Regions from separate parts of the Pseudoxanthomonas sp. SGNA-20 genome, predicted to be linked through region 3. Evidence: predicted binding sites of a transcription regulator. Region 3 holds the regulator's gene; each other region holds the start of a gene.
What was found. The regulator FliA, encoded in region 3, starts transcription of late flagellar genes. The targets are predictions, from matches to a motif close to TAAAGTTTNNCNNNCNNNGGCCGATAA.

Region 1: EIM48_RS10935 (HD-GYP domain-containing protein) is a predicted target of FliA. The motif match lies at 1,326-1,352, and genes of this name have one in related genera.
Region 2: EIM48_RS01505 (methyl-accepting chemotaxis protein) is a predicted target of FliA. The motif match lies at 5,908-5,934, and genes of this name have one in related genera.

Annotation. Positions count from the first base shown of each region.
Region 1 covers NZ_RRYK01000005.1:190,472-200,204, reverse strand. Annotated here, with positions in the region: gene EIM48_RS10945 (S-(hydroxymethyl)glutathione dehydrogenase/class III alcohol dehydrogenase) at 1-923, opposite strand, end outside; gene frmR (formaldehyde-responsive transcriptional repressor FrmR) at 983-1,258, opposite strand; gene EIM48_RS10935 (HD-GYP domain-containing protein) at 1,393-2,634, shown strand; gene EIM48_RS10930 (hypothetical protein) at 2,863-3,180, shown strand; gene EIM48_RS10925 (glutamate--cysteine ligase) at 3,214-4,602, opposite strand; gene EIM48_RS10920 (VIT family protein) at 4,738-5,451, shown strand; gene yihA (ribosome biogenesis GTP-binding protein YihA/YsxC) at 5,468-6,070, opposite strand; gene EIM48_RS10910 (c-type cytochrome) at 6,218-7,006, shown strand; gene EIM48_RS10905 (thiol:disulfide interchange protein DsbA/DsbL) at 7,129-7,776, shown strand; gene EIM48_RS10900 (thiol:disulfide interchange protein DsbA/DsbL) at 7,816-8,625, shown strand; gene EIM48_RS10895 (endonuclease/exonuclease/phosphatase family protein) at 8,736-9,476, shown strand; gene EIM48_RS10890 (SDR family oxidoreductase) at 9,489-9,733, opposite strand, start outside.
Region 2 covers NZ_RRYK01000001.1:332,133-341,865, reverse strand. Annotated here, with positions in the region: gene EIM48_RS01535 (ATP-binding cassette domain-containing protein) at 1-405, opposite strand, end outside; gene modB (molybdate ABC transporter permease subunit) at 437-1,129, opposite strand; gene modA (molybdate ABC transporter substrate-binding protein) at 1,138-1,929, opposite strand; gene EIM48_RS01520 (S1/P1 nuclease) at 1,989-2,843, opposite strand; gene EIM48_RS01515 (OmpW family outer membrane protein) at 2,906-3,529, opposite strand; gene gap (type I glyceraldehyde-3-phosphate dehydrogenase) at 3,712-4,716, shown strand; gene EIM48_RS01505 (methyl-accepting chemotaxis protein) at 4,790-5,866, opposite strand; gene EIM48_RS01500 (DUF2339 domain-containing protein) at 6,022-8,661, shown strand; gene EIM48_RS01495 (DUF3999 domain-containing protein) at 8,658-9,733, shown strand, end outside.
Region 3 covers NZ_RRYK01000006.1:162,007-171,739, reverse strand. Annotated here, with positions in the region: gene EIM48_RS11910 (chemotaxis protein CheA) at 1-379, opposite strand, end outside; gene EIM48_RS11905 (response regulator) at 423-788, opposite strand; gene EIM48_RS11900 (STAS domain-containing protein) at 785-1,093, opposite strand; gene EIM48_RS15775 (chemotaxis protein CheW) at 1,147-1,698, opposite strand; gene EIM48_RS11890 (ParA family protein) at 2,193-2,978, opposite strand; partial or broken gene motD (flagellar motor protein MotD) at 3,167-3,994, opposite strand; gene EIM48_RS11880 (flagellar motor protein) at 4,008-4,748, opposite strand; gene EIM48_RS11875 (chemotaxis protein CheA) at 4,861-6,768, opposite strand; gene EIM48_RS11870 (protein phosphatase CheZ) at 6,772-7,401, opposite strand; gene cheY (chemotaxis response regulator CheY) at 7,398-7,790, opposite strand; gene EIM48_RS11860 (RNA polymerase sigma factor FliA) at 7,817-8,557, opposite strand; gene EIM48_RS11855 (P-loop NTPase) at 8,554-9,387, opposite strand; gene flhF (flagellar biosynthesis protein FlhF) at 9,425-9,733, opposite strand, start outside.

The sequences.
Region 1 (9,733 bases), on a different contig from region 3:
TTGCGGCCGGTCACCAGCTGGAACGGACGGGTGCTGATCTCCTTGCCCGCGCCGGCCACGCCGATGATCACGCTCTGGCCCCAGCCGCGGTGCGCGCATTCCAGCGCCGCGCGCATCACCTCGACGTTGCCGATGCACTCGAAGCTGTGGTCCACGCCCCAGCCGGTCATCTCCACGATCACCTGCTGGATGGGCTTGTCGTGGTCCTTCGGGTTGACGCACTCGGTGGCGCCCATCTGCCGCGCCAGTTCGAACTTGGCCGGGTTGGTGTCGATGGCGATGATGCGGCCGGCCTTGGCCTGCCGGGCGCCCTGGATCACCGCCAGGCCGATCGCGCCGAGGCCGAACACGGCCACCGAATCGCCTTCCTGCACCCTGGCGGTGTTGTGCACGGCGCCGATGCCGGTGGTCACGCCGCAGCCCAGCAGGCAGGTGTGTTCCGGGTTGGCCTGCGGGTTGACCTTGGCCAGCGAGACCTCGGCGACCACGGTGTACTCGGAGAAGGTCGAGCAACCCATGTAGTGGTAGATCGGCTGGCCGTTGTAGGAGAAGCGGGTGGTGCCGTCGGGCATCACGCCCTTGCCCTGGGTGGCGCGCACCGCCACGCACAGGTTGGTCTTGCCGCTCTTGCAGAACAGGCACTGCCCGCACTCGGCGGTGTACAGCGGGATGACGTGGTCGCCCGGCTTGACCGAGGTCACGCCCTCGCCCACCTCGACCACGATGCCGGCGCCCTCGTGGCCCAGCACCGCCGGGAACACGCCTTCCGGGTCCTCGCCGGAGAGGGTGAAGGCGTCGGTATGGCACAGCGCGGTATGGGTGATCTTCACCAGCACTTCGCCGGCCCTGGGCGGGGCGACGTCGATCTCGACGATCTGCAGCGGCTGGCCTGCGGCGAAGGCGACGGCGGCACGGGACTTCATGGGGAAACTCCTTTGGGACGGCGACGAACGGATCCGCCGGCGCTCCGGCGGAGGGGGAATCACTTGAGGTAGGAACGCACCAGCGCGGTCATCTCCGCGACCCGCGCCTGGCGCTGCTCGTCCGAGCCGGCGGCGTGGCCGAAGGTCTCGCGGATATGGGCCTCCATCACCTCGGACATCAGCCCGTTGACCGCGCCGCGGATGGCGGCGATCTGCTGCAGCACCGGGGCGCAGTCGGCGCCGGCCTCCAGCGCGCGCTCCAGCGCCTCGGCCTGGCCGCGGATGCGGCGCACGCGGGCCAGCACGCGCCGCTTTTCCTCGGGACTGTGGGGCATGGCCGGCCTCCTCTGATACTGGGGGATAGTATCAGCCAGGCCGCCGGCCGGCGAGCCGCCGCGGTGCTCAAGCCAGGCCACGTCCGGCCGATATGGCCCCCGGCACCCTGTCCCCCCAGAGCCGCCGGTCCACGATGCAGCGCACCATCCCCGTCCACCAGCTCCGCCCGGGCATGTACGTGCAGCGGGTCAACGGCGCCTGGCTCAAGCATCCGTTCTGGCGGACCTCGTTCCTCGCCACCGCGCGCGACATCGAGCGCCTGCAGGGCAGCGGGATCGAGACGGTGGACATCGACCCGGAGCGCAGCCTGCCGGAGGAAGACCCGGCCGAAGCGGCCGCGGAACCCGCCGCGGAACCCACGCCGCCTCCCGGCGCCGCCGGGACGACCGCCGGCGCGGAGGAAAATCCTGGCCCGCGCGGCGCGAGGGTGGCGCCGAAGGTCGACCTCGACGCCGAACTGACCCGGGCGCGCCGCATCTGCCAGGAGGGCCGCGAGGCGGTGGAGGCGATGTTCCAGGAAGTGCGCATGGGGCGCATGGTCGATGCCGCCTCGGTGCTGCCGCTGGCGCAGGAGATCTCCGCCTCGGTCGGCCGCCATCCCGCCGCGCTGATCGGCATCGCCCGGCTCAAGACCGCCGACGACTACACCTACCTGCACTCGGTGGCGGTCGGCGCGCTGATGTCCGCGCTTGCCCGCCAGCTGGGCCTGGACGAACAGGCCTGCCAGGCCGCCACCGTCGGCGGCCTGCTGCACGACCTGGGCAAGGCCTGCGTGCCGCTGGAGATCCTCAACAAGCCCGGGCGCCTGGAGCCGGAGGAGATGGAGGTCATGCGCACCCACCCGGAGCATGGCGCGCGCCTGCTGCGCGAGGGCGGCGAGCACGACGACCGGATCCTGCACATGGTGCTGCACCACCACGAGCGCATGGACGGCACCGGCTACCCGGCCGGCCTGGCGGTCGCGCAGCTGCCGCTGCTGACGCGGATGAGCGCGGTGTGCGACGTGTACGACGCGATCACCTCCAACCGCCCCTACAAGGAAGGCTGGGATCCGGCCGAGGCGCTGCGGCGGATGGCCTCGTGGAAGGGCCACTTCGACCCGGTCGTGCTCAAGGCCTTCATCGCCAGCCTCGGCATCTATCCGGCCGGCAGCCTGGTGCGGCTGTCCAGCGACCGCCTGGCGGTGGTGCTGGACCAGCGGCCGGGCGACCTCACCCGGCCGCTGGTGCGGGTGTTCTATTCGGCGCGGCTGCGCTCGCACCTGCTGCTCGCCGACGTGGACCTGTCGGCGCCCGGCTGCAGCGAGCGCATCACCGGGATCGAATCGCCCCGCGAATGGGGCTTCCGCGACCTGCACAAGCTGTGGGCGCCTTGACCGCCGCGCCCGCGCGCGGGCGTTCGCCAATGCGCAAGAAAGTGTTCCGCCAGGTTGCCTGAGCAACCTTCGCCGGATCGCTATAGTCGTTGCTCCCCCGACCGCCACACTGCATGGAGCAACCGTGAGCGATTCCCCCGCCCACCATCCGTCCTCCCGTTCCTGTGCGGCGCGGCCGCGGCGCTGGCCTTCGCCGCCGGCAGCAACACGCTGCCCAGCCGCGCCCCCGTGCCGGCCACGCCGCTGCCGGCCCCGGCGCCGGCGCGCGGCCAGGCCGGCCGCTTCGATGGCGCGGACCTGTGCCTGCGCGAAGCCGCCGCCCTGCTCCCGGCCGATACCGCGTTCCCGGAGATCGCCTCCTACTTCGACCAGGACGGCAGCCTGCAGCTGTGCACGGTCGACTACCAGGACCCGGCCGATCCGCAGCGGCGGATCGGGCACCGTTTCGACGTGGCCGGCGGCCGCTTCGGCCAGCCGTATGCCGGCGTGCTTCCGGGCCGGCACGAGCCCGGCCTGGCCCTGCCCGCGCTGGATGCAGGCAGGTAAGCGCGGCGCGGGCCTCCACGGCCCGCCCCGCCTTCAGTAGGCGAATTCGGCGAACACCCGGTCGATGTCGCCCTGCCACGGGCCGTGGAACAGTTCGAGCTTGCGCTCGGCCGGGGTCAGCCCGGACTCGGCGATTTCCATCAGGGTGTCGAGGAAGCGCGATTCGTCGATGCCGTCGGCATTGCGCGCGGCGCGCCGGCGCAGGCCGGCGGCGGAGATCTCCAGCGCCGCCAGCGCCAGCTCGCGCACGGTGGCGCCGCGGAACGGCAGCTTCAGCGCGTGCCTGGGCACGCCGTCGCGCAGGGCGTGGCGCTCCTCGCCGGTGAAGTCCTTGACCAGGTCCCAGGCCGCGTCCAGCGCCGCGTCGTCGTACAGCAGGCCGACCCAGAACGCCGGCAGCGCGCACAGCCGCGCCCACGGGCCGCTGTCGGCGCCGCGCATCTCCAGGTACTTCTTCAGCCGCACCTCGGGGAAGGCGGTGGTCATGTGGTCGGACCAGTCGCGCAGGGTCGGCAGCTTGCCCGGCAGCGCCGGCAGGCGGCCTTGCATGAAGTCGCGGAAGCTCTGCCCGCTGGCGTCGACGTAGGTGCCGTCGCGGTAGCTGAAGTACATCGGCACGTCGAGCAGGTAGTCGACGTAGCGCTCGTAGCCGAAGCCGTCCTCGAACACGAAGTCGAGCATGCCGGTGCGGTCCGGGTCGGTGTCGGTCCAGATGTGCGATCGGTAGCTGAGGAAGCCGTTGGGCCGGCCCTCGCTGAACGGCGAATCGGCGAACAGCGCGGTGGCCACCGGCTGCAGCGCCAGCGACACCCGGAACTTCTTCACCATGTCCGCCTCGGAGGCGAAGTCCAGGTTGACCTGCACGGTGCAGGTGCGGGTCATCATGTCCAGGCCGAGGCCGCCGACCTTCGGCATGTAGGCGCGCATGATCCGGTAGCGGCCCTTGGGCATCCACGGCATGTCCTCGCGCCGCCACTTCGGCTGGAAGCCCATGCCGAGGAAGCCCAGCTGCAGCTCGTCGGCGACCTGGCGCACCTCGTCCAGGTGGGTGCCCAGCTCGACGCAGGTCTGGTGGATGGTCTCCAGCGGTGCCCCGGACAGCTCCAGCTGCCCGGCCGGCTCCAGGGTCACCGAGGCGCCGTCGCGCACCAGCGCGATCACCCGCTCCGGCTGCCCGTCCACGCTCTCGCGCACCGGCTGCCAGCCGAACCGGGCCAGCCCGGCCAGCAGCGCCTCGATCCCGCGCTCGCCGTCGAACGCCGGCGGCCGCAGGTCGTCCAGGCGGAAGCCGAACTTCTCGTGCTCGGTGCCGATGCGCCAGTCCGCGCGCGGGCGTTCGCCGCCGGCCAGGTATTCCACCAGCTGGTGGCGGCCGGTGACCGGGGTGTCGGCGACGTGGCTGGGACTCGACAAGGCTGGCACTCGCGCGGGGGAACTGTAGGGACCCGGCGCTGGCCGGAACGGGTGCGAACTATAGCGTGCCGCGGCGCACACCGATGTCGTACCGGTGGGCGTGCAGCTTTCCATGGCCGGGCTGGACTGGCATAAGCTGCCGCTATGCCACAGCCCCCGCAGCGCCACAGCCGCCAGCCCGAACTGCACCGTACCGACCGGGTGGGCTGGTTGCGCGCGGCGGTGCTCGGGGCCAACGACGGCATCGTCTCGGTATCCGGCGTGGTGGTGGGCGTGGCCGCCAGCGGCGCGGCGCCAGGCGCGATCCTGACCGCCGGCATCGCCGCGACCGTGGCCGGGGCGATGTCGATGGCCGCCGGCGAGTACGTGTCCGTGCAATCGCAGGCCGATACCGAGCAGGCGGACATGGCGATCGAGCGGCGCGAGCTGCAGGAGGACCCGCAGGCCGAGCTGGAGGAGCTGGCGCGGATCTACCAAGCGCGCGGGCTGGAACCGGCGCTGGCGCGCCAGGTCGCCGAGCAGCTGACCGCGCACGACGCCCTGGCCGCGCACGCACGCGACGAACTGGGCATCAGCGAGAGCCTGCGCGCCCGCCCGGTGCAGGCGGCCGGGGCCTCGGCGGCGGCGTTCTGCGCCGGCGCGGCATTGTCGATCCTGGCCACGATCCTGGCGCCGCCGGCCAGCACCGGCCTGGTGGTCACCGCGACCACCCTGGTGGGCCTGCTGCTGTCCGGGGCCTGGGCCGCGCACATGGGCGGCGCGCCGCTGCTGCGCGGCGCCTTGCGCGTGGGGTTCTGGGGCGCGGCGGCGATGGCCGCGGCGCACCTGATCGGCGGGCTGTTCGACGTGCCGGTCTAGCCGGCGCAGTCCCGGCTCAGGCCAGTTCCAGCCAGCCGGCGACCACCGCGCGGGCTTCGTCCACGCCCTGCTTGCTCTCGCTGGAGAACGCCTGCACGCCGACCTGGCCGGCACCGGCCGCGGCCAGCTCGCGCCGAACCGCGGCCACCGCCTGCGCCTGCTGGCCACGGCCGAGCTTGTCGGCCTTGGTCAGCAGCGCGTGCGCGGGCAGGCCGCGGGCGATGGCGTAGTCGATCATCTGCCGGTCGTAGTCCTTGAGCGGATGGCGGATGTCCATCACCACCACCAGCCCGCGCAGGGCCTGGCGGCTGCGGAACCAGCCGTCGAGGAAGCGCTCCCAGTGCGCCTTCATCTCCATCGGCACCTTGGCGTAGCCGTAGCCGGGCAGGTCGACCAGGTAACGCTCCGGCGCGACCTCGAAATAGACCAGCTGCTGGGTGCGGCCGGGGGTCTTGGACACCCGGGCCAGGGCGTTCTGCCGGGTCAGGGCGTTGAGCGCGCTGGACTTGCCCGCGTTGGAGCGGCCGGCGAACGCCACTTCGAAGCCGCCATCCGGCGGCAGCTGCGCGGGCGTGTGCGCCGAGCCCAGGTAGCGGGCCTTCTCGAGGGGATTGGACATGGGCATAGGATCGCATGCCCGGCCCCGGGTCGGGGCCGGGCGCGGTCCGGCCGGGGGTTTCGTTGACCGTCGCTGCCCGGCGCGGGGATAATCCCGACGTTTCGCGGCCGTCCAGGCCGCGCCGAATCGGGTTCCCGGAGCTCTAGCATGCGCCACGCTCGCGTTATCGCCCTTGCCGGACTGGCCGTCGCGGTCACCGCCGTCGCCGCCTACGCTGCACAGACCACGGTGGTGCCGATCCCGGACAACGAGCCGGTGCAGGAACAGCCGCTGGAGGTGGACCTGAGCAAGACCCACTGGGGCGATGCCGAGGCCGGTGCCACCGCCGCCACGACCTGCGCGGCCTGCCACGGCGCCGACGGCAACCCGTCCGATCCCATGTACCCGCGCCTGGCCGGCCAGAGCGAGCGCTACATCGCCCGCCAGCTGGCCCTGTTCGCCAGCGGCGAGCGCCACAGCGGCCTGGCCGCGGTGATGGTGCCGTTCGCCCAGTCCCTGACCCCGCAGCAGATGCGCGACGTCGGCGCCTACTTCGCCCGGCAGAAGTCCGGCGCCGGCGTGGCCGACGACGCCGAGATCACCACCGGCCCGTACGCCGGCATGAAGTTCTACGAGGTCGGCGAGAAGCTGTACCGCAGCGGCGACGCCGAGCGCGGCATCCCCGCCTGCATGGCCTGCCACGGCCCCAGCGGCGCCGGCAACCCGGGCCCGGCCTACCCGCACGTCGGCGGCCAGATGTCCGAGTACACCGCCCGCCGCCTGGAGGAGTTCCGCGCCGGCGTGACCAGCGAGCGCGACCCGGCCCTGTTCAACATCATGGCCAAGGTCGCCTCGAAGCTGACCGACGAGGAGATCGGCGCCCTGTCCAGCTACCTGCAGGGCCTGCACGACCGCGCCGACGACGTGGCCGCCGCCGGGGCCGCCGGCCGGCAGTGAACTTCCGCCACCGGCCGCGGTCGGAGTAAGCGTGGTCCCTCTCTGATTACCTTGCGCCGGCCCCCGAGGCCGGCGTCTTTATTTCCGCCAGGCGCCCAACCGGCGCCGCGAGGAAGCCCGCGATGAAGCCCCTGCTCACCGGACTGCTGTTGCTTTTCCTGGCCCGGGTGCCGGCCGCGCCGGCGGCCACCCCGGAGCTGCAGGAAGGCGTGGACTACGTGCGCATCGAGGCCGGCCCGCTTGACCCGCGCGCCGGCCGGATCGAGGTGGCCGAGGTGTTCGCCTACACCTGCCCGCACTGCGCCAGCTTCGAGCCGCGGCTGCAGGAGTGGAAGCGGCGCCTGCCGGCGGACGTGGACCTGGTGCAGGTGCCGGCGGCCTTCGGCGGCGCCAGCGACGCCTGGGCGCGCACCTACTACGCTTCGCGGCAGCTGGGCGTGGCCACGCGCAGCCACCCGGCGCTGTTCGAGGCCCTGCACCAGCGCCACAGCCTGCCGCGCAACCCCACCCCGCAGGAACTGGGCGAGTTCTTCAAGGACTTCGGCGTCGACCCGGAGCCGCTGCGCGCCGCGCTGGCCGACCCGCAGGTCGGCGAGCAGCTGCGCAAGGCCGGCGCCTGGATCCGCACGATCGACCTGGAAGGCACCCCGAGCCTGGTGGTCAACGGCCGCTACCGGGTGCGCGGCCGCGACTTCGACGACATGCTGCGCATCGCCGGGGCCCTGGTCGCGCGCGAACGTGCCGCCATGCGATCCCAGACTTCCCGTTGACGGCCGCTGGCCGATCCTCATCCTCCCTGGAGACCTGAAATGAATATCCGCCCCTTCCTGACCCTGCTCCTGCTGGCCAGCCTGGCGGCCTGCTCCGGCCAGGATGCCGCCCCGCAGGACAGCCAGCCCGCGCCCCCGGCCACCGAGGCCCCGGCGGGCGACGCCGCCGCCGAGCCGGCGGTGGACGCTGGCGCTGACCCGGCCACGGAAGCGGCGGACGGCGGCGAGGCCGCCGCTCCCGCGGCGCCGGCCCCGGCCGCACCCTCCGGTCCGACCCCGGTCGCCGGGGTGGACTACCAGGTGATCGAGAACGGCCAGCCGTTCCAGCCGGTGGCCGGCAAGATCGAGGTGGCCGAGGTGTTCGGCTACACCTGCCCGCACTGCGCCAACTTCGACCCGATCCTGGAGGCCTGGGCAAAGCGCCAGCCGGCCGACGTGAACCTGGTCCTGGTGCCGGGCGCGTTCGGTGGCTACTGGACCCCGTACGCGCGCGCCTTCTACACCGCCGAGGCCCTGGGCGTGCTGCCGAAGACCCACGCGGCGACCTTCCGTGCCATCCACCTGGAGCGCAGCCTGCCGGTGAACGCCAACGTCGGTGCCGCCGAGCTGGCCCCGTTCTATGCCCAGTACGGCGTGGATGCCAAGCGCTTCGCCGATACCTTCAACAGCTTCGGCGTGGAGGCCAAGCTCAACCGCGCCCGCCAGTTCGCCGCGCGCGCGCGCATCGAGGGCACCCCGGCGCTGGTGGTGGCCGGCAAGTACACGATCAACGCCGACCAGTACGGCTTCGAGAAGATGCTGGCCACCGCCGAGTGGCTGGTCGCGCAGGAGCGCGGCGGGGCGCGCTGAGCGCCCCGATGGTTTCGCGCATGGACACGCCTCCCCTCCCCGAGCTGGCACCCGGCGAGCCGGGGGGCACCATGCTGGAGGCCGGCGCGCCGCCCACGCGCCGGCTGCGGGTGCTGTCGGCCAACATCCAGGCCGGCTCCAGCACCCGCCGCTACAGCGACTACGTGACCCGCAGCTGGTCGCACGCGCTGCCGGCCGGGCGCAAGCGCACCAGCCTGGATGCGATCGCCAAACTGGCCGCGGAGCACGACATCGTCGGCCTGCAGGAGGCCGACCCGGGCAGCCTGCGTTCGGGCTTCACCAACCAGACCCACTACCTGGCCCAGCGCGCCGGCTTCCACTACTGGACCCACCAGCCCAACCGCAGCGTCGGCGGCGTGGCCTCCAGCGCCAACGGCCTGCTGAGCAAGCTCGAGCCGGTGCGCATCAGCGACTACCCGCTGCCCGGCCGGATCCGCGGCCGCGGCGTGCTGCTGGGCCACTTCGGCGACGGCCGCGAGGGCCTGACCGTGGCGGTGGCGCACCTGTCCCTCGGCGCCAGGTCGCGCCTGGCGCAGCTGTCGTTCATCGCCGAACTGCTGCAGGACCATCCCAACGCGGTGCTGATGGGCGACTTCAACTGCCTGCCCGACGTGCCGGAGATGGAAGTGCTCTACCGCAACACCAGCCTGCGCCCGCCGGAGTGCATCGTGCCGACCTTCCCCAGCTGGAAGCCGCAGCGCGCGATCGACCACATCCTGGTCAGCGGCGAACTGCGCTGCGCCGGGGCACAGGCGCTGCCGGCGGCCTTCTCCGACCACCTGGCGCTGGCGATGGAAATCGAGGTGCCCGAGCGCAGCCTGCGCACCTGAGCGCGCGCCGCCTCAGAACCCGTAGCGCAGGAAGCCGCCGTCCACCGCGATGCACTCGCCGGTGACGTACGAGGACGCCGGCAGGCACAGGAACGCGACCGCCGCGGCCACTTCCTCCGGCTCGCCGATGCGGCGCATCGGGGTGCGTTCCAGCACCTGGTCGTAGTAGTCCGGGTCCGAGAGCGGGCCGGAGGTGCGCCGGGTGCGGATGTACCACGGCGCCACCGCGTTGACCCGGATGCCATCGGCGGCCCATT
Region 2 (9,733 bases), on a different contig from region 3:
CGATTCGCCGCCGGACAGGTGGCGGGTGCGCCGGTCCAGCAGGTGGCCGATGCCCAGCAACTCGACCACCGCGTCGAAGGCGAAGCCGGCCTGGCCGCCGCGGTGGCGGCCATAGAGCAGGTTGCGGCGTACGTCCAGGTGCGGGAACAGGCGCGCGTCCTGGAACACGTAGCCGACCTGGCGGCGATGGGTGGGCACGTCGATGCCGCGCGCGCTGTCGTACAGCACGCGGCCGTCGATCTCGATGTAACCCGATTCCGGCCGCACCAGCCCGGCGATGGCATTGAGCACGCTGGTCTTGCCGGCACCGGACGGGCCGGCGAGCGCCAGCACCCGCGCCTGCTCGTCGATCCGCACGTGGCGCTGGAAGCGGCCGCGGCGCAGATGGATGTCGACCTTCAGCATGGCGCGGCTCCGCGCATGGGCTGGTCCATGCTCATTCCTCCTCGCCCCCGCGCTGGCGCCGCACCAGCCATTCGGAGAACAGCAGCGCGCCCAGCGAGATCACCAGCGCCACCGCGGCCAGGCGCCAGATCCCCGATTCGCCGCCCGGTACCTGCATCAGCCCGTAGATCGCAGAGGACAGGGTGCGGGTCTCGCCGGGGATGGCGGAGACGAAGGTGATGGTGGCGCCGAACTCGCCCAGCGCCTTGGCGAAGCCCAGGGCGGCGCCGGCCACCAGGCCCGGCCAGGCCAGCGGCAGGGTCACGGTGAGGAATACCCGCCACGGCGCCGCGCCCAGGGTGGCCGCGGCCTGCTCCAGGCGCCGGTCCACGTTCTCGATCGACAGCCGGATCGCGCGCACCATCAGCGGGAAGCCCATCACCGCGCAGGCCAGCGCCGCGCCGGTCCAGCGGAAGGCGAGGCTGATGCCGAAGGTGTCCTCCAGCCAGCGCCCGGCCGGGCCCTGCTGGCCGAACAGCACCAGCAGCGCGTAGCCCATCACCACCGGCGGCAGCACCAGCGGCAGGTGCACCAGCGCGTCCAGCAGCGACTTGCCGGGGAAGCGCCGGCGCGCCAGCAGCCACGCCACCGCCACCCCGAACGGCAGGCTGGCGAGGGCGGCCACGGCGGCCACTTTCAGGCTCAGCGCGATGGCGGTGATCTCGTCCTGGGTGAAGCCGGGCAGGGCCATGCTCAGTCCTGGGGATGGAAACCGTGCCGGGCGAAGATCGCCCGCGCCTGCGGCCCGGCCAGCCAGCGCACGAATCCGCGCGCGGCGGGCGTGGCCGGCGCCACCGCGGCGACCGGGTAGATGATCGGCGGATGGCTGCCGGCGGGGAAGGTCGCCACCACCTGCACCCGCGGCTCGGCGCGGGCGTCGGAGGCGTAGACCACGCCCAGCGGGGTCTCGCCGCGGGCCACCAGCATCAGCGCCACGCGCACGCTCTCCGCCTCGGCCAGCCGGCCCTGGACCGCCGGCCAGTGGCCCAGCGCCTGCAGCGCCTGGCGCGCGTACTTGCCGGCCGGCACCGTCTGGGTCTGCGCGACCGCCAGCCGGCCCTTGCCCAGGGCCGCCGCCAGGGCGCCGGGCCGGGCCAGGTCCACCGCCGGCGCCGCCGCGGTGCGCGGGGCGACCAGCACCAGGGTATTGCCCAGCAGTTCCTGGCGGCTGCCGGGATCGATCCGCCCGCGCTGCTGGAGGTAGTCCATCCAGGCATCGTCGGCGGAGAAGAACACCTGCGCCGGCGCGCCCTGCTCGATCTGCCGGGCCAGGGTGGAGCTGGCCGCGTAGGACACGCGCACCGGCACGCCGGTGGCCTGGCGGTAGGCGGCGGCCGCCTCGTCCAGCGATTCCTGCAGGCTGGCCGCGGCGAACACCGTCAGCGGCGCGCCGCCGGCTGCGGATGCGCCGCTGCCCGCCGCCAGGCCGGCGACGGCCAGCGCGGTGGTGGTACACAGGCGCAGCAGGAGGCTCGGCTTGGACATGGCGTTTCTCCGGTGGGGTTGCGGCGAAAGCGATGCGGTCGGGCCGGGCGGCGGCCGGGTTATCCGGGATCGCCCAGGGTGGCTTCCAGCACCTCGGCCAGGCGCGCCGCACCCAGGCGCAGCTGCGCCTCCTGGGTCGGCAGGTGCGCGTCCACGTAGGCATCGTCGACCACGTGGCCCTGCGGGTACACCCCGGGGGCGAGGCCGGTGCGGCAGGACTGCTCGACCCAGGGCAGCGGGAAGCCGGGGCGCGGCGGGCGGCCGACCGGTTCGACCGCCGGCGCGGGCAGGGTGCGCAGGCGCTGCAGCCAGGCCTCCTCGTCCAGCCGCCGGGTGGCGAGCAGGCCGCTGTCCCACAGCGAGTGCAGGTTGCTGCCCTTGCCGCGGTAGTTGACCTGGTAGTTGTTGCCGCCGCGGTCGTGGCGGTAGCCGGCGTGCAGCGGCTGGTGCGCGTCGCCGGCCAGGTGCACGACGAACTTCAGCGCCTGCAGGCGCTCCGCGTCGCTGCGGCTACGGTCGGCGAGGATGCGCGCCTGCGCCTCGAGCGCCTCGTTCACGCAGTTGCCGTCGGGGCAATGGGCCTGGCGCTCGTAATGGCAGTCGGCCTCGCCGATGTTGACGTAGTGCCAGGCGGCGGTGCGCCGGCCCAGCACCGGATCGGACCCGCGCAGGTTGTCGGCCCAGTTGGCGATTCCGGCCAGGCCGGGTTCGGGCTCGCCGCGCAGCAGGCGCTGGGCTTCGGCGCGCGCGGCCGGCGAGAGCTGTTCCTCGGCCAGGCGCGCCACCAGGCGGTGGCCGAGCGGTCCCCAGGCCTGCGCCGGCAGGGCCACGGACAGCAGCAACAGGAAGCCCGGCAGCCACGCCGAGTGGCGCCGGGCGCGGATCGGACGGGTGGAAGCGGTGCGGGACGTCATCGGCCAACTTTAACCGACTGTCCCGCACCACCGCCTTTCCCCGCCAAGGGAAGCGTTGTCGCTCAGAACTTCATGACGTAGGACGCGCCGTACACCAGCGGGTCGATGTTGGCGGTGCCGAGCTTGGCGCCGTCGACCTTGACGTCGGTGTCGATGTCGGCCCAGCGCACGTCGACGCGCACCGAGGCCTTCTCGCTGACCTTGAAGTCCAGGCCGGCGTGCGCGGCCAGGCCGAAGGAATCGTCCAGCTTCAGCTTGGTGCCGGCCAGGGCGCCGGTGGTGTCCTCGCTGAAGAAGGTGGTGTAGTTGATGCCCACGCCCAGCAGCGGCGAGACCTTGCCGGCGCTGTTGAAGTGGTACTGCAGGGTGATGGTCGGCGGCAGGTGCTTGGTCTGGCCGACCTTGCCCACGCCCTTGACCGCGATCTCGTGCTTGAACGGCAGCGCACCCAGGACCTCGACGCCGAGGTTGTCCTTGACGAAGTACTCGAAGGTCACGCTGGGCTTGGCGTCGCTGTCGATGGCCAGCGGTAGGGTACCGTCGGCCAGCTTGCCGTTGTCGGACTTCGGGTCGACCTGGTGCAGGCCCACGCCCAGGGTCCAGTCGCCGGCGGACTGGGCGAAGGCCGGGGCGGCGGCGACGGCGGCAAGGGAAGCGGCAAGCAGCGGGAGAAGCTTGTGTTTCATCGGTAACACTCTGCGTGTTGGGTGTGGCGGGAAGTCTCCGCCCGGTCCCCGGGGCGCGCCTTGATTCCAGTCAAGCCGGGCGCAGGTGGCGCCGGTGCCGGTGCGCTAGAATGGCCATCCGCTGCATTACCCCCTTCATCCACCACGGGCCGCGCCCCGGCGCGGCGTCAGGAGTCATCAGAATGGCGATCAAGGTAGGCATCAATGGCTTCGGCCGCATCGGCCGCAACGTTCTGCGTTCTGCCGTGCAGAACTTCGGCGACGACATCGAGATCGTGGCGATCAACGACCTGCTGGAGCCCGACTACCTGGCCTACATGCTGAAGTACGACTCCGTGCACGGCCGCTTCAAGGGCGAGGTGCAGGTCGAGGGCAACACCCTGGTCGTCAACGGCAGGAAGATCCGCCTGACCCAGGAGCGCGACCCGGCCAACCTGAAGTGGGACGAGGTGGGCGCCGAGGTGGTGATCGAGTCCACCGGCCTGTTCCTGGACAAGGACAGCGCGGGCAAGCACCTGGCCGCCGGCGCGAAGAAGGTGATCATGTCGGCCCCGTCCAAGGACGACACGCCGATGTTCGTCTACGGCGTCAACCACGACACCTACGCCGGCGAGGCGATCATCTCCAACGCCAGCTGCACCACCAACTGCCTGGCGCCCCTGGCCAAGGTGATCCACGACAAGTGGGGCATCAAGCGCGGCCTGATGACCACCGTGCACGCCGCCACCGCCACCCAGAAGACGGTCGACGGCCCGTCCAACAAGGACTGGCGCGGCGGCCGCGGCATCCTCGAGAACATCATCCCGTCCTCCACCGGCGCGGCCAAGGCGGTGGGCAAGGTGATCCCCTCGCTCAACAAGAAGCTCACCGGCATGAGCTTCCGCGTGCCGACCTCGGACGTGTCGGTGGTCGACCTGACCGCCGAGCTGGAGAAGCCGGCGACCTACGAGGAGATCAAGGCCGAGATCAAGGCGCAGAGCGAGGGCGCGCTGAAGGGCATCCTCGGCTACACCGAGGACAAGGTGGTGGCCACCGACTTCCGCGGCGACACCCGCACCTCGATCTTCGACGCCGACGCCGGCATCCAGCTCGACCCGACCTTCGTCAAGCTGGTGGCCTGGTACGACAACGAGTGGGGCTACTCCAACAAGTGCCTGGAGATGGCCCGCGTGGTGGCCGGCAAGTAAGCCGCACCGCAAGCGCTGCAAAGGACGAGCCCCGGCCCTGCCGGGGCTTGTTTTTTGCGCCGGCGGCGGCTGCCTAGAGTGCCTGCAGGATCAGCGAGTGCCAGCCGCTGCGGTAGGTCTCGTAGCCCGGCGAGGCCGCGTGCGCGACGCAGTGCGGGCGGCCCTGGAACTCCACCACCCGTGCCGCGAGCGGCTGGCGCAGCAGTTCGTCGCGCCCGGGGAAGTCGATCACCTCCTGCAGGATGCGCCCGGCCGAGTCGGCCAGCACCCGGCCCTGGCCGTCGACGATGCATGCCCGGCTGCGCGTCCATTCCTGCTGCGACAGCGGAGTGCGCTGCACCACCGTCTGCGCCAGCGCGTCCCAGCGGAACACGATGCCGAGCACGCCCAGCAGGCGGCCGTCGACGCGTCCGCCCTCGCGCACGCCGCAGGCGTAGACCAGCACCCGCTCGCCGCCGGCCAGCGCACTGGCATGCACCTCCTGGAAGCCGAATTCCTCGCCGCTGGCGCAGCGCCTGGCGCTTTCGAACCAGGGCGCGTCGCGCACGTCCATGCCGGCGGAGCGGTACTGGCCGGGGCGGCCGTTGGCCAGCACGCACCCGTCCAGGCCGACCAGCACCAGGTCGAAGTACACCGTGTACGAATCCAGGATCTGGCCCATGCGCCGCGAGGCGTGCGCCAGTTCCTCCGCGGTGGCGCCCGGGCGCGCGGCCGCGACCACCGCCGCGTCGGTCGCCCACCAGCGCACGTCGCAGCTGCGCTCGTAGAGGTTGCGGTCGATCAGATCGATGTTGACCAGGGCCAGCCCGGCCAGGCGCGTATGCCGCACCTCGTCCTCCAGCCGCGCCAGGGTAGCCTGCATGTCGGCGCGGGTGGCCTCGGCGCGGCGGTCGATCTCGCCGGCGGTCTCGGCCACCCGGCGCGAGAGCGCATCCATCTCCTGCGCGATCACCGCGAAGCCGCGCCCGGCCGCGCCCATGCGCGCCGATTCCACGCGCGCGTTCATCGAGATCACCAGGGTGGTGCGGTTGATTTCCTCGATCCGCCGCAGCGATTGCCGCAGCTCGCCCAGCATGCGGCCGGACAGGCCAGCCACGGAACGGATGTGGTCGTCGACGCTGGCCTGGGCAGGCGTGGCTGGCGTGTTCATGCGGGGATGGGGGACGGTTTCATATGAAAGATGACCGGGCTTCATCGGCCCGCCGCGACCGGACTTGAGCCGGGCCGCCGGCAAGCCAGGACGCTCCGGTAGCATGCCCGCAGCGCCTGCCGGGGAGGGGCGGCCCATCCATGACGGGGGATAGCTTGGAAGCGATCATCGTGCTGGTGGTGTTGGCGGTACTGGCGGTGCCGGTGCTGCTGGGCGTGCTGGGCCTTGCAGTGCTCGGCCTGCGCCGGCGGGTGGCGGAACTGGAGCGTGCGCTTGCCGCCCTGCGCCCGCCGGCGCCGACGGGCATGGCGGCCTCGCCACCACCCGCGGAAGCCGCGCATGCACCGGCGGCCGCGGCGGGTTCCGTGGCGGCGGCCGTGCCGTCCACCGCGGCCGGCTTACGCCCGTCCGCGGCACCGCCACCGCTGCCACCGGCCGGAACGGCAGCGGCGCATGCCGGCGGCGACGCGGGCGCGCCGCGCGTCCCCGCGGAGAACGTGCTGCTGCGCGTGGTCAAGCGCTGGTTCACCGTGGGCAACGTGCCGGTGAAGATCGGTGTGCTGGTGGCGCTGGCCGGCGTGGCGGCGCTGCTGAAGTACGCTTCCGACCAGGGCCTGTTGCAGTTGCCGGTGGCGCTGCGCCTGTCCGCCGTGGCCGCGGCGGCGCTGCTCGCACTGGGCTTTGCCTGGCGCCGGCGCGAGGGCAACCGGGTCTTTGCCCTGAGCGTGCAGGGCGGGGCGATCGGCACTCTGCTGCTGGTGGTGTTCGCGTCGTCCAGGCTCTACGGCCTGGTCGACGCCGGCCCGGCGTTCGCCCTGAGCGTGATCCTGGTCGCGGGCGCGGCCCTGCTGGCGGTGCTGCAGAACGCGCAGGCGCTGGCCGCGTTCGCCCTGCTGGCCGGCTTCCTGGCGCCGGTGTGGTTGTCCACCGGCGGCGGCAACCACGTCGCCCTGTTTTCCTACTACGCGCTGGCCAACGCCGCGGTGGTGGCGATCGCCTGGTTCAGGTCCTGGCGCCTGCTCAACCTGCTTGGCTTCGCGTCCACCTTCGGCATCGGCAGCCTGTGGGGCGCCAGCGCCTACGCGCCGGAGAAGTACGCCAGCACCCAGCCGTTCCTCGCCCTGTTCTTCGCGTTCTACCTGGTGGTGCCGCTGCTGTTCGCGCGGCGCCGGCCGGCGGGACGGCGCGACCTGGTCGACGGTTGCCTGGTGTTCGGCACCCCGCTGGTGGCGTTCTCGCTGCAGGCGGCGCTGCTGGAAGACCAGCGCATGCCGCTGGCGTTCTGCGCGCTGGGCCTGGCCGTGCTGTACGCGATGCTGGCGCGGGCGCTGTTGCGGCGCTCCGGCTACGAGCTGCTGGCGCAGTCCTGGGCGGTGCTGGCAGTGGGCTTCGCCACCCTGGCGGTGCCGCTGTGCCTGAGCGCGCGCGCCACCGCCAGCGTGTTCGCGCTGGAGGGCGCCGGGCTGGTGTGGCTGGGCCTGCGCCGGCAGCGCTGGCTGCCGCAGGCCAGCGGCGTGGCGCTGCAGCTGTTGGCGGCGTTGGCGTTGCTGCTCGGCTTGGACAATGCGCACGGGGACCTGCGTGCCGTGTCCAATCCGACGGCGATGGGCATGTTCCTGCTGGCGCTGGGCGGCTGGGCCAGCGCCTGGGCGGCACGTGCCCATGGCCGGACCGTGCCGGCGGCACTGTTCTTCCTGTGGGGCACGGCGTGGTGGGCCGGCGACTGCGCGCACGAGATCTCGCGCTTCGCCGCTCCGGCCTTGCGCGCCGACCTGGCCCTGGTGCTGGCCGGCGCGACCGGCTGGCTGGCGGCGGAAGTCCATCGCCGCCGCCCGGCCGCATTGCTGGCCCAGACCCTGCTGGCGGCGGTCGTGCTGGCCGCGCCGGTGCTGTTCTGGCAGTCGGAGCGGCACCAGCATCCGCTGGGCGGGAGCTTCGGTGCGCTGGCGTGGCTGGTGTTCGGCCTGCTGGGCCTGCGTGGGCTGGCCTGCCTGCGCCTGGATGCCGGCCGCAGTGCTGGCACCGCGCAGTTGGCCTGGTGGCTGCTGTGGGCCCTGCTGGCATCGCTGGAGGGGCGCTGGGTCGCGCTCGAGGCCAGCCTCGGCCAGGGCTGGGAGGTCGCGCTGGCGGCCCTGCCGTGGCTGGTGCTGATCGCGCTCGCGCAGTGGCGCTGGGACTGGCTGGCGCTGCCGCGCGATGCCGCGGTCGCCGCACCGATGCGCACGCCGGTGTCGTGGTCCGGTTTCGCGGTCGCCGCCGCGATCTGGCTGGCGATGCTCAAGCGCCCGCTGTCCCCGGCGCCGCTGCCCTGGCTGCCACTGCTCAACCCGGGCGAGCTGGTGCAGCTGGCGACCCTGGGCCTGGGTGCGGCCTGGCTGGGCAGCAGGCATGCCGGGGCGCTGCTGCCGCGCTGGCGGCCGGCGCTGCTGGCCGGCGGCGGCTTCCTGCTGCTGAGCGCCTCCACCCTGCGCTGCGTGCATTACTGGGGTGGCATCGGCTGGACCCCGGGCCTGCTGTCCAGCGCCCTGGCCCAGACCAGCCTGACCGTGGCCTGGAGCGTGCTGGGCGTGCTCGGCTGGGTGCTCGGTTCGCGCCGCGGCCAGCGCGGCCTGTGGCTGGCCGGCGCGGTGCTGATGGGTGTGGTCCTGGCCAAGCTGGTGCTGGTCGACCGCACCCACCTGGGCAACCTGGCCGGCATCGTGTCTTTCATCGCCTACGGCGTGCTGTGCATGATCGTCGGCTACCTCGCCCCGGCGCCGCCGCGCGCCGGGGACAACGTGGAGACGGACGCATGAGCAAACGATCCTGGTACGCACTGGCGCTGGTTTCCGTGCTGGCCGGAGGCGCACAGGCCAGCGCCCCGGCGCAGGACTATGCGCGGCAGTGGCCGCTGGCCCTGGGCCAGGACAACGCCGGGGCCTACCGGGTACTGCTCGACGAGGCGGTGTACCTGGGGGCGCACGAGCGCGGCCTGCGCGACGTGGAGGTATTCAACGCCCAGGGCCAGGCGGTGGCCGCGGCGGTGCTGTCGCCGGCGCAGCCGTTGGCGCAGGCGCCGCGTACCACGGGGCTGCCCTGGTTCCCGTTGCCGGCGCAGGACGGCGCCGGCAACGACATCCACCTGATCGCCGAGCGCGACGACGAGGGCAACATCCGCCGGGTGCAGGCGGGGTTCCCGGCGCGTACGCCCGCCGGCGGCGCCGGCAGCTGGCTGGTCGATGCCAGCCGCGTGCGCGAGCCGGTGCGCGCGCTGCTGCTGGAGTGGAAGACGCCATCGCAGCCGCTGCAGGCCGGCTACAAGGTCGAGGGCAGCGACGACCTGCGCAACTGGCGCACGCTCAACGGCAGCACCACCCTGCTGGACCTGGAGCGCGGCGGCGAACGCCTGCGCCAGGGCCGCATCGCCCTGGATGGCCAGGCCCGCTACCTGCGCCTGCTGCCGCTGCGCGCCGGCCCCGGGCCGGAGCTTACCGGGGTCGCGGCCGAGCTGGCGCCGGCGGAGGCGCAGCTGCAGTGGGATTGGCAGGAGCTGCGCGGCGAGCGTCGCAGCGTGGCCGGGCGGGAGGGTTTCGAGTTCCGCCTGCCCGGACGCTTCCCGGTGGAGCGCGCCGACGTGCGCCTGCCGGACAACGCCGCGGTGCAGTGGACCCTGTACAGCCGCGAGGACCCCGACGCTTCCTGGACCTGGCGCGCCGGCCCCTGGGTTGCCTACCAGGTGGGCGACGACCGCGCCGGGGCGCGCTCGGAACCGCGCGCGCTGGCCGCGGCGGTGCGCGACCGGTACTGGCGGCTGGTCCCGACGACCCCGGTGGGCGAGGGCATGCCGGTGCTGCGCCTGGGTTACCGGTCCGAGGTACTGGTGTTCCT
Region 3 (9,733 bases):
GCTCCTGCTGCAGGCGCTGGTGCACGGCCTCGATCGCGGCGGTGTCGGCGGGGTGCCCGTGCTCGGCCTCGGCCAGCAGGGCGCGCAGCACGTCCACCGAGCCGAGCATGGCGTCGACCGCGCTGGAGGCGAGGGCGCGCTTGCCGCCGCGGATCTCGTCCAGCAGCGTCTCCAGCACGTGGGTCAGCGCGGCCATCTTCTCGAACCCGAACGTGGCCGCGCCGCCCTTGATGGAGTGGGCGGCGCGGAACACCGAGTTGATGACTTCGGGGTCGGTACTGCCGCTTTCCAGCGCCAGCAGGCCGGCCTCCATCGCGTCCAGGCCCTCGCGGCTTTCCTCGAAGTAGGTGGCGTGGAAGCGTTGCAGGTCCATGCTCATGGTGGCGCGCTCGAAACTTGGGGGTATGGCGGGTGGCCCGGGATCAGCCCAGGACCTTCTGCACGGTGGCGACCAGCTGCTCGGGGTTGAACGGCTTGACCAGCCAGCCGGTGGCGCCGGCGGCCTTGCCCTCGGCCTTCTTGTCCGCGGCCGACTCGGTGGTCAGCATCAGCAGTGGGGTGAACTTGTAGTCCGGCAGGGCGCGCAGGGCGCGGATCAGCGAGATGCCGTCCATGTTCGGCATGTTCACGTCGGTCACCACCGCGTTGAAACGCTGTCCCTGGGCGCGGTTGAGCGCGACCTGGCCGTCCTCGGCTTCCTCCACGGCGAACCCGGCCGAGGTCAGGGCGAACGAGACCATCTGGCGCATCGAGGCCGAATCGTCCACTACCAGAATGCGTGCGCTCATGCGGCGTTCTCCACTTCTTTCTTATTCAAGTCTTGTTGGTCGGTGAGCCCCAGCTGGCCGGACAGGCCCAGCAGGCGGGCGGCGTCGCGCAGGGCGTCGCTGCACCCGGACAGCTCGGTGCGGCGCCCCAGTTCGCGGCGGCTGCGGAAGAACGCGCACAGCACCTGCATGGCCGCGGTGTGCACGCGGCGCACGGCGGTGCCATCCAGGGCCAGTTCGCTGGCATCCAGGTGTGCCGAGAGGCGTTCCTTGAGCTCGGCGCTGGCCTCGATGCCGAGGTCCTCGCCCAGGGAAACGGTGTTCATCGTTTCTCCACGCAGTGGGGTCGGTCTGGATAGCGGCCGCCGCGGCGCAGGCTTTAGCGCCACGCGTCCGCGCCGGCCGGGGCCAGCAGGCAGGAGGCGTCCAGAAGCACCATCGGCTCGCCGCCGAGGCGGGCGATGCCGCGGAACAGGCCGTTGCCGGCCAGCCGCACCTGGGTGGTGCCGGGCGGCTCGACCTGGGACTGGCCGAGGGTGACCACGTCCTCGACCGCGGACACGCGCAGGCCCAGCACCTCGCCCTTTTCCTCGAGCACGACGAAGCGGGTGGCGGCGGTATCCGGTTGCGCGGGCTGGCCCAGGTGCATGCCCAGGTCCAGTACCGGCACGACCTGGCCGCGCAGGTTCATCACCCCGAGCATGGCCGGGACCGTGCCGCGCAGGGCCAGCAGCGGCACCGGCAGCACCACTTCCTGGACCTTGAGCAGTTCCAGGCCGTAGCGCTGGCTGCCGCAGCGCAGGCGCAGCCAGCGCGAGCTGTGCCCGGTGGGGTCGGCCGCGGTCGACTCATCCGCGGCGGCATGGGCCGCGCGCGGCGCGTGCGGGACCGGGGCCGGCGCGGGTGCCGGAGGCTGGGTGCGGCGGGCCACGGGAGCCGGCGCGGGTGGCGGCGGCACGGGCGCGGCGGCGGGAACCGGCGCAGGGGCCACGATGCGCGGCGCGGGAGCGGGCGCTGGGGCCGGAGCAGGGGCCACCATCGGAGCGGGCGCGGGAGCCGGGACCGCCGCCGGGCCGGGGGCGGGTTCTGCCGGGGCCGCCACTGCCGGGGCGGGCTCGACGGCGGCCGCCGCCGGGGCGGCTTCGGTGGCGTCAGCGGGCGCCGGGGTACCGGCCGCTCCATCGGGCCCGACCGCGGCCTCCGACGGAGCCTCGGCCAGGTCTGCCGCCGCATCAGCCACGGCAGCCGGAACGTCAGCCGGAACGTCAGCCGGGCGCTCGTCCATGACCGTAGCCTCCGCTCCAGGCGGCGGCGAGGGAGCCTGCGCATCGCCCGCAGGGGCCTGGGCGGCAGGCGCGGCCTCGCCGGCCGCAGGCTCGGGGGCCAGCAGTCCGTCCAGGTAGTCGTCCAGTGCCGCGACCCCGTTCATGCCGCCTGTTCCAGGGCCTGGGCATCGCTGGCCAGGATCCAGTCCAGCGCACGCCGGTAGGCGGACAGGGCACGCCCGGGATAGGCACCCTCGTCGGCAAACGGCTGCACCAGCAGTTCGGTATTGCACAGCCGGGTATCGACCGGGATCGCGTCATCCCACACGCGCTCGCCGTGTTCGTCCTGCATGCGCTTGAGTGCTTCCTGGCCGGCGCGGGTGCGGCGGTCGTACAGGGTCGGCAGCACCGACACCGGCAGCGGGCGCCGGCGCGAGCGCTCGACCATCTCCGCGGTGCGGCGCATGCCGGCCAGGCCGTGCAGCGCCAGCGGCTCGGCCTGGGTCGGGATGATCGCGCGGTCGGCCGCGGCCAGGGCGTTGATCATCAGCAGGCCCAGGGTCGGCGGGCAGTCCAGCAGCACGTAGTCGTGCTGGCCGGCATGGCGGGCCAGGGCCTGCGCCAGGGCCAGGCCGAGGCCGGGCTGGTTGGCGCTGCGCCGCTCCAGGGTGGCCAGGGCGGTCTGCGCGCACACGTAGTCCAGGCGCTCGACCGCGCTGGTCCGGGCGAGGCTCGCCAGCGGCCGCGGCGGCGTGGCGAACAGCTCCATCACGCCTTCCGGGGCCGGGTCGGCGGGCACGCCGAAGGTGCGGGTCAGGGACGAATGCGGGTCCAGGTCCACCAGCAGCACGCGGCTGCCGCGCGCGGCCAGGCCGCGGCCCAGGGCCAGGGTGGTGGTGGTCTTGCCCACGCCGCCTTTCTGGTTGGCGATCGCCCACACGCGCATCAGTCGGATCCTCCTGTGGTTCTTTCGGCTGCCGCGCCGGGCGCGGCAGCGGTGGCCGCCTGGCCGGGTGCCGCGCGCCCGGGCACCGGCTGGCTGGCTGCCACATCTGCTATCGGCACCTGCGCGCCGCTCTTGACCGCCACGCCTTCCTCCGCGCCGGGGTCCGCATCGCCGGCGGCGCCGGGCGCGGCCAGCACGATCAGGACCACGCGGCGGTTGCGGTTGCGGCCTTCCTCGGTGAGGTTGTCCGCACGCGGGCGGTGCTCGCCGTAGCCGACCATGGCCAGCCGCTCCGGGGCCACGCCCTGCGCCGAGAACAGGTGCACCACGCTGGCCGCGCGCGCCGCCGACAGCTCCCAGTTGGACGGGAACTGCACGGTGTTGATCGGGCGGTTGTCGGTATAGCCCTCCACCCGCACCGGGTTGGGGGTCTCGCGCAGCACGTCGGCCAGGCGGGTGAGCACCTCGCGCGCGGATGCGTCCAGCGCGGCCGAGCCGGTGTCGAACAGGATGTCGCTGTTGATCTCCACCTCCAGCCACAGCTCGGCGCGGCGGATGGTGATCAGGCGCGCGTCGACCAGCGGCGCCAGCGCCTCCTCCAGGCGCGTGGCGATGTTGCCGAGCTGGCGCTGGGCGCGCTGCACGGCGGCGCGGTCGGACACGTCCAGCGGCACGCCGGTGCGCATGTGCGAGGCCAGCGCCGGAAGCAGGGTGGGGTTGGGCGCGGGCGAGGGCGCAGACGGGCCGTGGCGGGCGCCGGACTTGATCGGCGAGGGCCGGTCGTAGTCCGAGCCCTGCAGCTGGAAGTTGCCGACCTGCACCGGGTTGATGGTGCGCGGCGCGCCGCCGAAGGCGGCGGTCAGGGCGTCGGCCAGCACCCGGTACTTGCCCTCGTTGAGGGTGGAGATCGCGTACATCACCACGAAGAACGCCAGCAGCAACGTCATCAGGTCGGCGTAGGGGATCGCCCAGGCCTCGTGGTTGCCGTGCTCCTCGTGCTTCTTCCTGCGCGCCATCGACGGCTCCGGGTCAGTGCAGGAAGCCGGCGAGCCTGGATTCGATGTTGCGCGGGTTCTCGCCCTGCGCGATCGCGATCAGGCCCTCGATGATCATCTCCCGCTCGCCGGTGCGGCGGCCGATGACCGCCTTGAGCTTGGAGGCGATCGGCAGGAAGAACAGGTTGGCCGAGGCGATGCCGTAGATGGTCGCGGTGAACGCGGCGGCGATGCCGTGGCCGAGCTTGGACGGATCGGCCAGGTTCTTCATCACCGCGATCAGCCCGAACACGGCGCCGACGATGCCCAGGGTCGGGGCGTAGATGCCCATGCCCTCGAACACCTTGGCAGCGGCCAGCTCCTGGTTCTCCTGGCTCTCCAGGTCGATCTCCAGCATGTGCCGGATCTGCTCCGGCTCCACGCCGTCGACCAGCATCTGCAGGCCCTTCTTCAGGAACGGGTCCTCCTGCTCGCCGACCTGCTGCTCCAGGCCCAGCAGGCCCTGGCGGCGGGCGATGTTGCTCCATTCCAGGATCTGCGCCATCAGCGCGGCGCGGTCGGCGGCCGGCGGGCGCAGCACCCAGCCGACGATGCCCAGGGCGCGCTTGAACACCGGCGGCGGGGTGTGCACGAAGATCGCGGCGAAGGTGCCGAGGATCACGATCACGAACGCGGCGGCCGACCACAGCGAACCGAGGCCGGCGCCCTTGAGGATGGCGCCGCCGATCAGCGCGACCAGGGCAAGGAGCAGACCGATGAGGCTGAGGATGTCCATATGTCGGGTTATCGGCGCACGTGGACTGGGACTTGAGCGGGAACGCCCGCCGGCATCGCCGCCGGCGCGCGGCTGCGCGGAACGGCGCACGCGCACGGCGTGCGCCGCGCGCTCACGGACTGCTGGCGCGCAGGCCGTCGACGTCCAGGATCAGCGCCAGGCGGCCGTCGCCGATCAGGGTCGCGCCGGCATAGCCGGGCAGGCCGCGCAGGGCCTTGGGCAGCGGCTTGATCACCACTTCCTCGCGGCCGCGCACCTGGTCGACGATCAGGCCGAAGCGGGCGTCGCCCATCTGCAGCACGACCACGGTCAGGGCGCCGTTGCCGGACAGCGGCTCCAGCCCCAGCCAGCGGCGGAGGTCCACCAGCGGCAGGGTATGGCTCTGGCGGTCCATCACCGGACGGCCGTCGAACCAGCCCAGCGCGGAGGGCTTGGCGTGCAGCACCTCCTGCACCCGCGCCAGCGGCAGGGCGTACACCGCCTCGCCGGCCTGCACCAGCAGGGTGGGCAGGATCGCCAGGGTCAGCGGGACGCGGATCAGGAAGCGGGTGCCGCGGCCGAGCTCGGACTGGATCTGGATCTGCCCGCCCAGCTCGCGGATGCGCGACTGCACCACGTCCATGCCCACGCCGCGGCCGGAGATGTCGGTGACCTGGGTCTTGGTGGAGAAGCCGGGCAGGAACACCAGCTGCAGGCATTCGTCCGCGCCCAGGCGTGCCGCGGCCTCCGGGTCGATCAGCCCCTTCTCGCGCGCCTTGGCGCGCAGGCGCTCCGGATCGATGCCGGCGCCGTCGTCCTGGACCTCGATGGTGACGTAGTCGCCTTCCTGCTGCGCGGCCAGGCGCAGCCGGCCCACGCGCGGCTTGCCGGAGGCCTCGCGCACTTCCGGCGCCTCCACGCCGTGGTCGATGCCGTTGCGCACCAGGTGCACCAGCGGATCGGCCAGGGCCTCGACCAGGTTGCGGTCCAGCTCGGTGTCGGCGCCAACCATCTCCAGTTCGACTTCCTTGGCCAGCGAGCGGGCGACGTCGCGCGCCACCTTCGGGAAGCGCGAGAACACCTTGCCCACCGGCTGCATGCGCGTGCGCATGACCGCCGACTGCAGGCGCGCGGTGGCCACGTCGAGGCTGGCCACGGCGCGGTCGAGTTCGTCGTCGCGCAGGCGCGCGCGCAGGGTCTTGAGCCGGTTGCGCGCCAGCACCAGCTCGCCGATCAGGTTGACGATCGCGTCCAGGCGGCGGGTGTCCACGCGCACGGTGTGCTCGGCCTCGCCCGCGGCGGCGGCGCGCGGGGGCGGGCTGGCCGGGCGCGGGGCGGCCGGCTTCGGCACGGGGTTGGGAGCGGGCGGCGGCGCAGCGGCCGCCGGTGCCGGGGCCGGCGCGGCGGCCGGCAGCGGCTTGGCCCCGGGCGGCGCCTTGCCGTGCAACTGGTCCAGCAGCGCCTCGAATTCGTCGTCGGTGATGGTGTCCGCAGCCGCGGTGGCCGGCGCGGGCGCGGCTGCGGGCTTGGCGCCGGGCGCGGCCTTGCCGTGCAGCTGGTCGAGCAGGGCCTCGAACTCGTAGTCGCTGATCAGGTCGTCGCCGCCGGCCGGCGCGGGCGCCGCCACGGGCTGCGGCGCGGCCTGCGGCTGCGGCGCGGGCGGCGCGACCAGGGCGAACTGCGCGATCAGCTCCGGCGGCGCGTGCTCCGGCTCGGTGCCGGCGGCGACCGCGTCGAGCATGGCCTGCAACCAGTCCAGCGAGCGCTGGGCGGCGTCGAAGTGCAGCGGGTCCAGTTCGGCGGTGCCGGAGCGGGCGGCGCCCAGGGTTTCCTCGGCGGCGTGGCACAGCTCGACCATCGGCTGGATGCCGAGGAAGCCGGCACCGCCCTTGAGGGTGTGGAAGCCGCGGAACACCGCATTGAGCTGCTCGCTGTCCTGGGGCGCGCGCTCCAGCTCCACCAGCTGCTCGCCGAGCCGGTCCAGGATCTCCTGGGCCTCGACGATGAAGTCCGCGGCGATTTCGGGCGTCACACCGCTCATGGCTTACAGCCCCAGTTCCGACAGCAGGGCGTCGGCGTCGTTCTGGCTGACCGCATGGGTGTCCAGCCCGGCCACCGCGGGGCCCGCCAGCGCGGGCTCGCGCGGCTCGGCGCGCGGCGGCAGGCCCAGTTCGCCGAAGCCTTCGTGGACGCGGCGCACGATCCCGGCGACGCGGCGGATGATCTGCCCGGTCAGGTCCTGGTAGCTCTGGGTCAGGGCGATCTCGGTGAGGTTGCGGCGGATGCGGTCCAGCACCTGGTCCTGGCCGTCGGTCACGCCTTCGGCGCGCAGGCCCTCGACCAGGGCGCGGCATTCGTCGGCCAGGTCCAGGGTGCGGTGGGTGGCCTGCTCGGTCATGCCGATGACGTGGTCCAGGCGCGCGCAGGCGTCGTCCAGTTCGACCCCCTCCACGCCATGGTCGTCGGCGCCGGGGACCTCCGGCAGTTCGCCCAGGGCCTGGCTCAGTTCGCGCGCCAGCCGGCCGAGGCCCTGCACGAGCGGACGGGTGCGGGCGGCGGCCAGGGCGTCGATCTCGGCGCGCAGTGCGCTTTCGTCGCCGCGGTCCAGGGCTTCCAGGGCGTCGTGCAGGCGCTGGACCAGCGCCGCACGCTCGGGGGATGCGGTGGTGCTCATGCCGTCGCCGCCAGCCGTTCGAAGATCTTGTTGAGCTTCTCCTCGAGGGTCTGCGCGGTGAACGGCTTGATGATGTAGCCGTTCACGCCGTTCTGCGCGGCCTCCAGGATCTGCTCGCGCTTGGCCTCGGCGGTGACCATCAGCACCGGCAGGGTCTTGAGCTTGGGGTCGGCGCGGATGCTGCGCAGCAGCTCGATGCCGGTCATGCCCGGCATGTTCCAGTCGGTGATGACGAAGTCGAACGGCTGCGCGCGCAGGGCCGCCAGCGCGGTGTGGCCGTCGTCGGCCTCGGCGGTGTTGCTGTAGCCCAGATCGTTGAGCAGGTTCTTGACGATGCGTCGCATCGTCGAGAAGTCGTCCACGATCAGGATCCGCATGTTCTTGTTCACTTCGTGCTCCGTTTGGCGTTGCGTGCTCAGTCGTCGTCCAGACCGGCATCACGTGATTCGTACTGGGACAGGCGGCCGCGCAGGCGCAGCACGGCCTGGCCGTGGATCTGGCACACCCGGGACTCGCTGACCCCGAGCACCGCGCCGATCTCCTTCAGGTTCAGCTCCTGCTCGTAGTACAGCGACAGCACCAGCTGTTCGCGCTCGGGCAGGTTGGAGATGGCCGCCGCCAGCTCGCGGCCGAAATCGCTGCGCTCCAGCAGCTGCTGCGGGGTGGGGCTGTTGCTGTTGACCTGCACGTCGCCGTGGTCCTCCACGTGCGAGTCCAGGCTCAGCACCTGGCCGCGAGAGGCGTCCTCCAGCAGGCGCAGGTACTCCGGCAGTGGCATGTCCAGCTTGGCCGCCACTTCCTGCGGCGCGGCGGCGCGGCCGGTGGCCTGCTCGATCTCGCGCACCGCGGCGGCGGCGTCGCGGGCGCGGCGGTGCACCGAGCGCGGCACCCAGTCGCCGCGCCGGATCTCGTCGATCATCGCGCCGCGGATGCGGATCGAGGCGTAGGTCTCGAACGAGGCGCCCTGGTCGGGGTCGTAGCTGCGGCTGGCCTCAATCAGGCCGATCATGCCGGCCTGGATCAGGTCGTCGACCTCGACGCTGGCCGGCAGGCGCGCCGCCAGGTGGTGGGCGATGCGCCGCACCAGGTCGGCATGCCGGGTGATGGCGTCGTCGTTGCTGCCGCGCACGGCGCGGTATTCGGCCACGGCATTCATGCGACCGCGCCTTGCCGGATCATCCGGTCGACGAAGAACTCGATGTTGCCGCGCGGGGCGGTCGGCGCCTGCCAGCGCGCCGCGCGGCGGGCGATCTCGGCGATGGCGCGGGCCGAGGGGCTGGCCGGGTAGGCGGTGGCGACGGCCTGCTGGCGCTGCACCGCCATGCGCAGCCAGTCGCACTGGGGCACCGCGCCGAGGAAGTTCAGAGAGACGTCGCCGAGGAAGCGCTCGCATACCCGCGACAGCTTGTCGTACAGGCCGCGGCCCTCGGCCGGGCTGCGCACCATGTTGGCCACCACCTGGACCCGGTCCACGCCGCGCTCGCGGGACAGGACCTTGATCAGGGCGTAGGCGTCGGTGATCGAGGCCGGCTCGTCGCAGACCACCACCACCGCGTCCTGGGCGGCCTGGCAGAAGGTCAGCACGCTGTCGGTGATGCCGGCGGCAGTGTCTACAACCAGAATGTCAAGATCACGCTGCAGGTCATTGAAAACATTGACAAGTCCCACGTGCTGGGCTGGCTGCAGTTCGGCCATGTGCCGGCGCCCGGAGGCGGCCGGCACCACCAGCATGCCGTTGGGGCCTTCCAGGATCACGTCCTCCAGCTCGCAGCGGCCGGCGACCAGGTCGGCCAGGGTGTGCTGCGGGGACAGGCCCAGCAGCACGTCGACGTTGGCCAGGCCCAGGTCGGCGTCCAGCAGCAGGGTGCGCTTGCCCAGCGCCGCCAGCGAGGCGGCCAGGTTGACCGACAGGTTGGTCTTGCCCACGCCACCCTTGCCGCCGGTGATGGCGATGCTGCGGACGGGGGCGAGCGGTGCGTGGTTCATCGTCGGGCGGAAGGGGCTCGGGGTTGCGGGGCGGGACTCAGGCGACGGCATGGTCGGCCTCCGGGATGTTCGGCTTATCGGCAGCCCGGCGCAGATCTTCAAGGCGAAGCACCAGGCTGGCGGCATTGGCCCGGTGCAGGTCCTCCGGGACCCGCTGGCCGTCGGTCACCCAGGTCAGCGGCAGCTGGTGGTCCACGACCACCGACAACGCGCTGCCCAGGCGCCCGGTCTCGTCGACCTTGGTCAGGACCACGCCCTGCGGGCGGGCCGGGCCGAAGCGGCGCACGACCTCGTCCAGGTCGGCGAAGTGGGAGTTGGCCGGCAGCACCAGCAGGGTGCTGACGTT